3 regions of the Streptomyces sp. NPDC052301 genome follow, and region 2 is predicted to be linked to each of the others. Evidence: riboswitches for the same ligand, from Rfam matches in the RefSeq annotation. Region 2 holds a riboswitch; each other region holds the start of a gene.
The links. Region 2 has a riboswitch for cyclic di-AMP ahead of ACIHEJ_RS34325 (transglycosylase SLT domain-containing protein). Riboswitches for the same ligand answer to the same signal wherever they lie in the genome.

Region 1: linked by a shared signal. The riboswitch ahead of ACIHEJ_RS18190 (transglycosylase family protein) and the one ahead of ACIHEJ_RS34325 (transglycosylase SLT domain-containing protein) in region 2 are both predicted to bind cyclic di-AMP.
Region 3: linked by a shared signal. The riboswitch ahead of ACIHEJ_RS27420 (M23 family metallopeptidase) and the one ahead of ACIHEJ_RS34325 (transglycosylase SLT domain-containing protein) in region 2 are both predicted to bind cyclic di-AMP.

The regions. Positions count from the first base shown of each region.
Region 1 covers NZ_JBIUBE010000006.1:105,601-108,801, forward strand. Annotated here, with positions in the region: gene eno (phosphopyruvate hydratase) at 1-178, opposite strand, end outside; gene ACIHEJ_RS18190 (transglycosylase family protein) at 516-1,205, opposite strand; cyclic di-AMP (ydaO/yuaA leader) riboswitch at 1,210-1,382, opposite strand; gene ACIHEJ_RS18195 (transglycosylase family protein) at 1,580-2,626, opposite strand; gene ACIHEJ_RS18200 (cytochrome P450) at 2,774-3,201, opposite strand, start outside.
Region 2 covers NZ_JBIUBE010000016.1:149,056-152,256, forward strand. Annotated here, with positions in the region: gene ACIHEJ_RS34320 (HAD family hydrolase) at 103-915, shown strand; gene ACIHEJ_RS34325 (transglycosylase SLT domain-containing protein) at 982-1,470, opposite strand; cyclic di-AMP (ydaO/yuaA leader) riboswitch at 1,476-1,650, opposite strand; gene ACIHEJ_RS34330 (polyprenyl synthetase family protein) at 2,302-3,201, shown strand, end outside.
Region 3 covers NZ_JBIUBE010000010.1:164,430-167,630, forward strand. Annotated here, with positions in the region: gene ACIHEJ_RS27415 (GntR family transcriptional regulator) at 92-778, opposite strand; gene ACIHEJ_RS27420 (M23 family metallopeptidase) at 990-1,745, opposite strand; cyclic di-AMP (ydaO/yuaA leader) riboswitch at 1,758-1,918, opposite strand; gene ACIHEJ_RS27425 (M16 family metallopeptidase) at 2,177-3,201, opposite strand, start outside.

The DNA of each region.
Region 1 (3,201 bases), on a different contig from region 2:
GGTTCGGGTCGCCGTCGCGGAGCTCGATGGCCTCGAAGGCGCCGGTGGAGGCGCCGGACGGGACGGCGGCACGACCCGTGCTGCCGTCGTCGAGGCCGACCTCGACCTCGACCGTGGGGTTGCCTCGGGAGTCCAGGATTTCCCGGGCTACGACGACGTCGATGGACGGCACGAGCATCTCCTTCTTGGGATGTGACGCTGGAAGTGCGGGGCGGTGCGCCTTGCGGCGGTGCCTTGCGACTAGAGCCTAACCGTCCGAGGGCCATCGGCCAGCCGACCGACCGGCCCGTGGACAGGGAAGGACAGAGAGACGGTACCCATTGTTCATGGACGGAACAAAGGGGCCCCCGGATGAGCCGCCGCTGAAGAATGGGCAAACAAAAACCCCGCCCCGGCGCGTACGGGGGAGACGCGCCGGGGCGGGGAGCCCGTGGGGGACGGGGGTGGCCCTCACGAGGCCTCCAGGTTGGGGGACGAGGCCGTGAGGGCCCCGGGGCAGGGCCGTGGGCCGCTCGTCACTTCAGGTGCAGCTGCTGGCCCGGGTAGATGAGGTTCGCGTCCTCGACGATGTCCTTGTTCAGCTCGAAGAGCTTCTTCCAGCCGCCCTGGACGTGGTGCTTCACGGCGATGGTGCTGAGGGTGTCGCCCTTGACCACCTTGTACTCGCCGTCGCCCTTCTTGACCTTCTTGCCGGTCGGGGTGGTGACGGTCTTGCTCGCCGACGGGGCCGTCCGCTCGGTGGAGCGGGTGGCGGCCTGCTGGTCGGTGGAGCGGGTGGTGCTGCTCGGCGCGGTGCTCTTCGAGGAGGTGCTGGGCGCGGAGCCGTTGTAGGCGGCGCCGGACAGGCCCGTGCCGCAGACCGGCCAGGCACCCTTGCCCTGCGCGGCGAGGACCTTCTCGGCGACGGTGATCTGCTGCGCCTTGGTGGCCTGGTCGGCCCGCGGGGCGTAGGCGGTGCCGCCGTACGCGGCCCAGGTGGAGGCGGAGAACTGCAGACCGCCGTAGTAGCCGTTGCCGGTGTTGATGGACCAGTTGCCGCCGGACTCGCACCGGGCGACCGCGTCCCACTCGGAGGCGGTGGCGGCGGAGGCGTTGCCGGCCGCCATCAGCGGGGCGGCGACGGCGGCGCCGGTGACACCGGCCAGCGCGACGGCGCGGACGGCCTTGGACGGACGACGGTGCTTGCCCTTGCCGGAAAACAGCATGGATCGATCCCCTCACCGACGCCTGCGAGGTGAGCTGTCGGGTTCGGGCCGGTTGAGTTGCCCGGCCGCGCTCCCGCTCTCGCGAGGCGCGGCTTCACCCCTAGCCGGAACCAGCTCAACTGCTGGGCCCGGCGCCTACCTTGGGTCCCCCGCTCCTGCCTACGGCGCTTGACGCGACGACTGTTCCCGGGCAGCCGCTGGCAGGATTCGGCGTTGCGGCAGCCGGGGCTCGCGGTGACGAGCGGCCTCGACCGTAGACAGGCGATCGACGGAAATTCAAAGACGATCAGGGCTTCTGAGACTCATCCCACACTTTCACCAAACCGGACATCAGTGACCAAGTGGGACGTCAACTCCCCCCGCTTTTCGCCCGATCAGGACCCGACTTCCAGGGTCTGACCGGCGGCGATACGGTCCGGGTCGGCACCGATGGCCTTCTTGTTGTGGGCGTAGAGCGCGCGCCATCCGCCGTCGACGTCAAGGGAGTCGGCGATGGAGGCGAGGGAGTCGCCCTCGCGGACCGTGTAGGTGTCCGGCCGACGGGACGCGTGACGACCAGAAGAGGGGTCCTCCTGACCGTTTGTCACGCTTTCGTCCGCACTCTCGCCCCGGTGGCGGCCACCACTGCCGAGAGCACCGGTGTCGACGAGACTCCAGGAGCCGGTGGGCTGCTGGGAATTGTCCGATTCGTCGTTACCGGGATCGACCGTGGGGGAGCTTTCGGCCCCCTGCGGGTTCCCGGTGCCCTTTGAGGTGGACTTGTCGGACTTGGGCGTGTCGGTGCCGTGCGAGCCGCTGGAGGTGCCGGGGTCCGTGGCGGCGTCCCCGCCCTGGCCGGGAGTCGGCGTGGCGCTCGAGTCGGAGGAGTCCTCGGAGTGCGAGGAGCCCTGCGAGGAGCCGGAGTTGGAGTCGGAACGGGAAGGGGACGAGGAGCCCGGATCCGGCAGACCGGACGAGTCGGAGTTCCCGGCGGAGCCGGAGGAGTCACCGGCACCGCCGGTGTCCCCGGAGCCCCCGACGCCGGTGTCGACGTCGACCGGCCCGGAGTCCGAGGTCAGCCCGGCGAGCAGGGCGCAGGTCGCCCAGGGCTTGGTGCCCTGGTCGGCGACGATCTTCTCGGCCACGGCGATCTGCTGCGACCGGCTGGCCCGGTCGGCGCTCTCGGCGTACTGGGTGCCGCCGTACTTGTCCCAGTCGGCCTGCGAGATCTGCAGACCGCCGTAGTAGCCGTTGCCGGTGTCGGCGCTCCAGGAGCCGCCGCTCTCGCACTCGGCCACCTTGTCCCATGTGGTGCCGTCGGCCGCGTTGGCACTCGCGGCGCCGAGGAGCGGGATGGCGATGGCGGAGCCGGTCACGCCGGCCGCGACGAGGAGTGCCGGAGCCTGACGGGGGCGACGGTGACGACCGTTCCCGGAGAGCATGCGGAAACCTTTCGTGCGACGGCAGGACGGCGCGACGGATGATGCCTGCGCCGCGCTGATGGGTGAACGTATCGGCACACGATCACTTGTCACAAGTTCATGCCGCACAGATCACGTGAAGATCACAGAGCTGAACGTCCGGCGTGTCTACGCTCGTACCCCTCTGTCGGGGGCCGGAGCGAACTCCACGGGCAGGGTGCGCAGGCCCCGCATGATGAGGCCGCCGCGCCAGCGCAGCTCGGCCGGATCGACGGCGAGCCGCAGGTCGGGCAGGCGGGTGAGCAGGGTGGCGAGCGCGGTCTGGCCCTCCAGCCGCGCGAGCGGCGCGCCGAGGCAGTAGTGGATGCCGTGGCCGTACCCGAGGTGCTGGTTGTCCCGACGGCCGAGGTCGAGGACGTCCGGGTCGGCGAACCGCGCCGGGTCGCGGTCGGCAGCCGCGAGGACGACGAGCACCGGGTCCCCGGGGGCGATGTCCTGCCCGCCGAGGGCGAGCGGCTCGGTGGCGAACCGCCATGTGGCCAGCTCCACCGGGCCGTCGTAGCGGAGCAGTTCCTCGACGCCCGTCTCCAGCAGCT
Region 2 (3,201 bases):
CCCCCATCAGGGAGCAGCCGGGCACCACTTGGGGCCGGGCAGCACACAAGTACGCGCGATCACAGGTGAGTCGGCCAGGCAGCGTGTCCGTATTCTCTGATCATGGCACCCACCCCCGCGTACGCACTGATCGCCACCGACCTGGACGGGACGCTGCTGCGCCGCGACGACACCGTCTCCGAACGGTCCCTCGCGGCGCTCGCGCGGGTGGCGCGGGCCGGTGCACGCCACCTGGTGGTGACGGGCCGCCCGGCCCCGCGGGTACGACCCCTGCTGGCCGGCCTCGGCTGCCGGGGGCTCGCGGTGTGCGGGCAGGGCGCACAGGTCTACGACGCCGCGACCGACCGTCTGCTCTGGTCGGTGCGGCTGGACCGGGAGCTGGCCGAGACCGCGCTCGGCAAGATCGAGGCCGAGGTGGGGCAGGTCTACGCGGCCGTCGACCAGGACGGCGTGGACGGGCTGACGCTCATCGAGCCCGGGTACCGGATGCCGCACCCGACCCTGCCGGCGGTGCGGGTCGGGCGGCGCGACGACCTGTGGCGCGCGCCCATCAGCAAGGTGCTGCTGCGCCACGCCACGCTGTCCGACGACGCACTGGCGACCCTCGCGCGCGCGGTGGTGGGATCGCTGGCGACGGTCACCATGTCGGGGCCGGGAACCGTGGAACTCCAGCCGTGCGGGGTGACCAAGGCGACCGGGCTGGCGCTGGCCGCCGAGCGGCTGGGCATCGCTCCCGGTCGGGCGCTGGCCTTCGGCGACATGCCCAACGACATCCCGATGTTCGACTGGGCCGGACACGGGGTCGCCATGGCCAACGCCCACCCCGAACTCAAGGCGGTGGCCGACGAGGTCACCTCGTCGAACGAGGACGACGGCATCGCCGTCGTCCTCGAAAGACTGTTCCCGACCGACTGACCGGGATATCAGTAGGAGCCTGTGGCCATCGCCCGGCGGCACCGGTTCGGACGGCGCCGCCGCCGGTCAGTAGGCGCCGAACACGTTGTCGATCGACCCGTACCGGGCGGCCGCGTAGTTGCAGGCGGCGGTGATGTTCGCGACCGGGTCGTAGATGTTGAACGACGTTCCGGCCACGTGGTACGCGTTGAACGTCGGGTCGATGACCTGGAGCAGACCCTTGGACGGGATGCCCTTGGCGGCGTTGGAGTCCCAGAGGTTGATGGCGTTCGGGTTGCCCGAGGACTCCCGGATGATGTTGCGGTAGATGCCGTTGTAGGAGCCCGGGATGCCCTTCTCCGCCATGATCGCGAGGGACTCGCGGATCCAGCCGTCCAGGTTGTTCGGGTACCCGGCCGGGGTGGTGGAGACCGTCGTGGCGGCCGGGGTGGCGGCGGAGGCGCTGGTCGCACCGATGAGCGGCAGGGCGAGGACGGCGGCACCGGTGCCGGCGACGACGAGGGTGCGGGTGAAGCGGTTGTGCCAGGCACGGCGGTGCTGAGCGGCAGCAGGCATGGGGAAGTTCCTCTCCGTCGCCTGCGAGGTGAGCTGTCGGGTTCGGGCGGGGAGGTGCCCGGCCGTGCCTTCCGGGAAGGCACGGCTTCACCCCTAGCCGTTCCGGCGCGACGTGTGCCGTCCGGTCCGGCGCTTACCTGGGTCCCCCGCTCCTGCCGTAGGAATGAGTTCGTGGATGGGTATGCGGGCGGCGGCAGGATTCGGCGTTCCGCCCGACGGCCCGGAACGTATGCGAGAGCACATGTCCGGAACAAGTCGCGGATCCACACAACGCCCCATTTGACCTTGGTCTGTGCCGTATGGGGTACTTGATCCTTTGCGTTTGCCAAGCCTCAACTCGCCGACCGGGCAAGGAGGGAGGGGTCGCGGTGCGGGGTCGGGGGCGCCGGCGGAAGCACGTGACCCAACTCACGGAATAACGAAATGCGTCAAATCGGACATGGTGGATTCGGGCGATTTGCGCTCGGTTCGGGCGGCGGTGGAACCCATGACGAGGTGCCCGTCGTTGTCCTGGCGGGGTGCCCGTCGTCATGTCTGTCGTCGCGGCGGCCGTCATGGCGGTGGTCTCGGCCGTGCGGAGGGTGGCGTGCGCGTTACTCCGCTCGCCTCCCCGGTACGCGACAAAGCGGATGGGGTGGGGTTAAGTCGATAAATGTCCGTTCTTACCATCCGATCGCAAACATAACGGTCATGATCCGATACCGCCCAGGCTGGACCGGTGGGCGCTATCGGTGATCGAAACAGGACCGGATACGCTGACTTGAGTGAGGGCAGCGACCTATCGACAAACCGCGTAATCGCCAGCAGACACCAGCAGACAGGAGACCCCTCGTGACCGTCGTCGGGCCGTTCGGGCTGAGCGTGCGGGACCAGGCTCTGGAAGCCGATGTCCAGGCCGGATTGGCGGCTGTCGAGGAAGGCTTGCTCGAGGCCACCAAGAGCGAGGTCCCGTTCATCACGGAGGCCGCGCAGCACCTCGTACGGGCCGGCGGGAAGCGGTTCCGGCCGCTGCTCGTGATGCTCGCGGCGCAGTTCGGCGACCCCTACGCGCCGGGCGTCGTCCCGTCGGCCGTGGTCGTGGAGCTGACCCACCTCGCCACGCTGTACCACGACGACGTCATGGACGAGGCTGCCGTGCGGCGCGGCGTGGACAGCGCCAACACCCGCTGGGGCAACTCCGTCGCGGTCCTCACCGGTGACTTCCTCTTCGCCCGCGCCTCCCAGATCCTCGCCGACCTCGGCCCCGAGGCGGTCCGGGTGCAGGCCCTCGCGTTCGAGCGGCTGGTCACCGGCCAGATCCTGGAGACCGCGGGTCCCTCGGACGGCCGTGACCCGGTCGAGCACTACCTGGACGTGCTCGGTGGCAAGACGGGTTCGCTGGTGGCGGTGTCGTGCCGGTTCGGCGCGATGATGTCCGGCGCCGACGAGACGGTCGTCGACGTGCTCACCCAGTACGGTGAGCGGCTCGGGGTCGCCTTCCAGCTCGCCGACGACGTCCTGGACATCGCCTCCGACTCCCACGAGTCCGGCAAGACCCCGGGCACCGACCTGCGCGAGGGCATCCCGACCCTGCCCGTGCTCCGGCTGCGCGAGCGGGCGGCCCGGCTGGGGCTGCCCGAGGACATCGAGCTGTGCGAGCTGCTGGACTCCGACCTCAGCGACGACGCCCGGCACGCCCGGGCGCTGGCGGCGTTGCGCGACCACCCCGCGCTGGAGCAGGCCCGCCGGGAC
Region 3 (3,201 bases), on a different contig from region 2:
AGAGCCTGCGGTCACCGAATTCACGGCAGCAGGAAAAGGGCGGCGAAATATCCGGCCGCCGAATACCTTCTCTTTGTATACGGTGCCGGTGTTAATGCCGCCCACCCGACGTGTTTACGGCGTGTTGCGAAGTCCTCACACGCTCCGCGGCCCGGCGGAAGCGCAGCCGGTGCGCGGCCGCCGCCCGCTCGGTGTGCACGGCCGTGACCGCCCGCGCGCGCTCGCCGTCGCCGCGCGCCACCGCGTCCACGATCGCGCCGTGCTCCGCCCAGGACTCCACGGGGCTCGGCGGCGCCTCCACCGCGTACATCCAGGCGATCTTGTGACGCAGTTGGGTGAGCATCGCTGTCAGCGACGGGCTGCCGGAGGCCTGGGCGAGCGTCTCGTGGAACCAGCCGCCCAGCGCCCGCAGATCGGCGCTGTTGCCGCTCCTGGCGCGCTCCTGGCCGAGCCGGACCAGTCCGCGCAGCACCTTCAGATGGGCCTCGGTGCGCCGTTGCGCGGCCCGGGCGGCACCGAGCGGCTCCAGGAGCAGGCGCATCTCCATCAGGTCGGCGGCCTCGTGCTCGGTCGGCTCGGCCACGCACGCGCCCGCGTGCCGGCGGGTCACCACGAAGCCCTCGGCCTCCAGGGTGCGCAGGGCCTCGCGGACGGGGACGCGTGAGACGCCGTAGCGACGGGCCAGGACTTCCTCGGTGAGGCGGCTGCCGCGCTCATGGACACCGGCGACGATGTCGTCCCGGATCGCCGTGCACACCGAGTGCGCCGGAATACGCATGACCGACCTCCGCCTTAATCCCCGTGAAACGTCGACGATGGACGCGTGTTCTGTGACTCTATTGCAATGAGCCGGAATTTCCGACGGCGGGCCGTAATCCATGGATATTTTTTGGACACCGGGCCTGACGGAGAGGGCGAAAATACGGCGGAAGCCCCGGCTCGGTGAGCCGGGGCTTCGGAGAGGTACAGGCGGATCGCCGTCCGGTCGGTCAGACGTTCACACCGTGCTTGCGGAGGTAGGCGACGGGGTCGACGTCGGAGCCGTAGTCGGGCGTCGTACGCGCCTCGAAGTGCAGGTGCGGGCCGGTGACGTTGCCGGTCGCGCCGGACAGGCCGATCTGCTGGCCGGGGGTGACCTGCTGGCCCACCGTGACGCCGATGGAGGACAGGTGGCCGTACTGGGTGTACATGCCGTCGGCCATCCGGATCACGATCTGGTTGCCGTACGCGCCGCCCCAGCCCGTGGAGACGACGGTGCCGGTGCCGACCGCATGGACGGCCGTGCCGCTGGCGGCGTGGAAGTCGATGCCCGTGTGGTGGCCGGAGGACCACAGGGAGCTGCTGGCCTCGTAGCCGGTGGAGACGTAGGAGTGCGCTATCGGCGGGACGAAGGTGTTCAGCCGCTTGCGCTCGGCCTCGCGGGCGGCACGGACCCGGGCCTCGCGCTCCTGCTTGGCCTTCTCGGCGGCGGCCTTGGCGGCGGCCTCCTCGGCGGCCTTCTGCTCGGCGGCCTGCTTCTGGGCGGCGGCCTGCGCGTCGATGTGCTCGGCGATGTTGTCGCTCACGGTGAGCACCGGGGTGAGGCCGGTCTGCTCCGCGGAGTTCTCGGCGGCGAGGGCCGGGGAGGCGGCGAGGGTGCCGATGACACCGGTGGTGGTGAGGGCTGCGACACCGGCCGCCTGAGCGGTGGTGCGCTTGACCCGACCGGGCTTGCGGTGCTTCCCGGTGGCGCACATGAACGCCATGAAGTGGCTGGTCCTTTCCTTCCCTCTCGCCTACCGGGTTAGCTGACGGGTTCGGAGCAGGAAGGTCTCCTACGGGCTCCCCCGCTTCCGCGCGGGCGCCCGATTCACCCCAGGGACGGTGGGTCCCCGGCTCCCCTGGCTCGCGCCGTACGGGGACTCGGCGATGACTGTCCGGTGCCGCGGGTGCGGCGCACTGCCTGACGAACAGCCCGGACGACGCTAAGCGGGGCGGCTCTCGGACCTCAAACGCAACGGGTGTTTTGTAGCGCATCCCACAGCACAGACAGGCAACCTCCGCCTCAAATCGGGCATCTGAGGAAGCGAGTGGAACGACAAGGGCCCTGACGACCCGTAGGTCGTCAGGGCCCACGCGCGCGTACGGCGTGTGCGTGCGTGCCGCCGTGCCTGTCGCTGCCCGGCGGTCACGAACGCTACTCGGCGGCCACGACGGTGACTTCGCCGATGCCGAGGGCCTCGACCGGCGCCTTGATCTGGGCTGCGTCACCGACGAGGACGGTCACCAGGCGGTCCACCGGGAAGGCGTTCACCACTGCCGCGGTGGCCTCGACGGTGCCCGTCGCCGCCAGCTGCTGGTACAGCGTCGCCTGGAAGTCGTCGGGCAGGTGCTGCTCGACCTGGTCGGCCAGGGTGCTCGCGACGGCCGCCGCGGTCTCGTACTTGAGCGGCGCCACGCCGACCAGGTTCTGCACGGCGACGTCCCGCTCGGCGTCGGTCAGTCCCTCCGCCGCGAGGGTGCGGAGCACCTTCCACAGGTCGTCCAGCGCGGGGCCGGTGTTCGGGGTGTCCACGGAGCCGCTGATGGCGAGCATCGAGGCGCCGGTGCCGTCCGGGGCGGACCGCATGACCTGCCCGAACGCGCGCACGCCGTAGGTGTAGCCCTTCTCCTCGCGCAGCACGCGGTCCAGGCGGGAGGTGAGGGTGCCGCCGAGACAGTAGGTGCCGAGCACCTGGGCGGGCCACACGCGGTCGTGCCGGTCCGGCCCGACCCGGCCGATGAGCAGCTGCGTCTGGACGGCGCCGGGACGGTCCACGACGACCACGCGCCCGGTGTCGTCGGCGGTCACCGGCGGCACGGGACGGGGCTCGCCCGGGGTGCCGGTCCAGGCGCCCAGGGTGTCGCCGAGCAGCTCGTCCAGGTCGATCCCGGTGAGGTCGCCGACCACGACCACCGTGCCCGTGGCGGGGCGGACGTACCGGTCGTAGAAGGCGCGTACGGCGGCGGCGTCGATCTTCTCGACGGTCTCCTCGGTGCCCTGGCGCGGGCGCGACATGCGCGAGGCCGCCGGGAACAGCTCCTTGGAGAGCTCCTTGGCGGCACGGCGGGAGGGGTTGGCCAGCTCGTGCGGGATCTCGTCCAGACGGTTGCGGACCAGCCGCTCGACCTCGCTCTCGGCGAAGGCGGGTGCGCGCAGCGCGTCGGCGAGCAGGCCGAGGC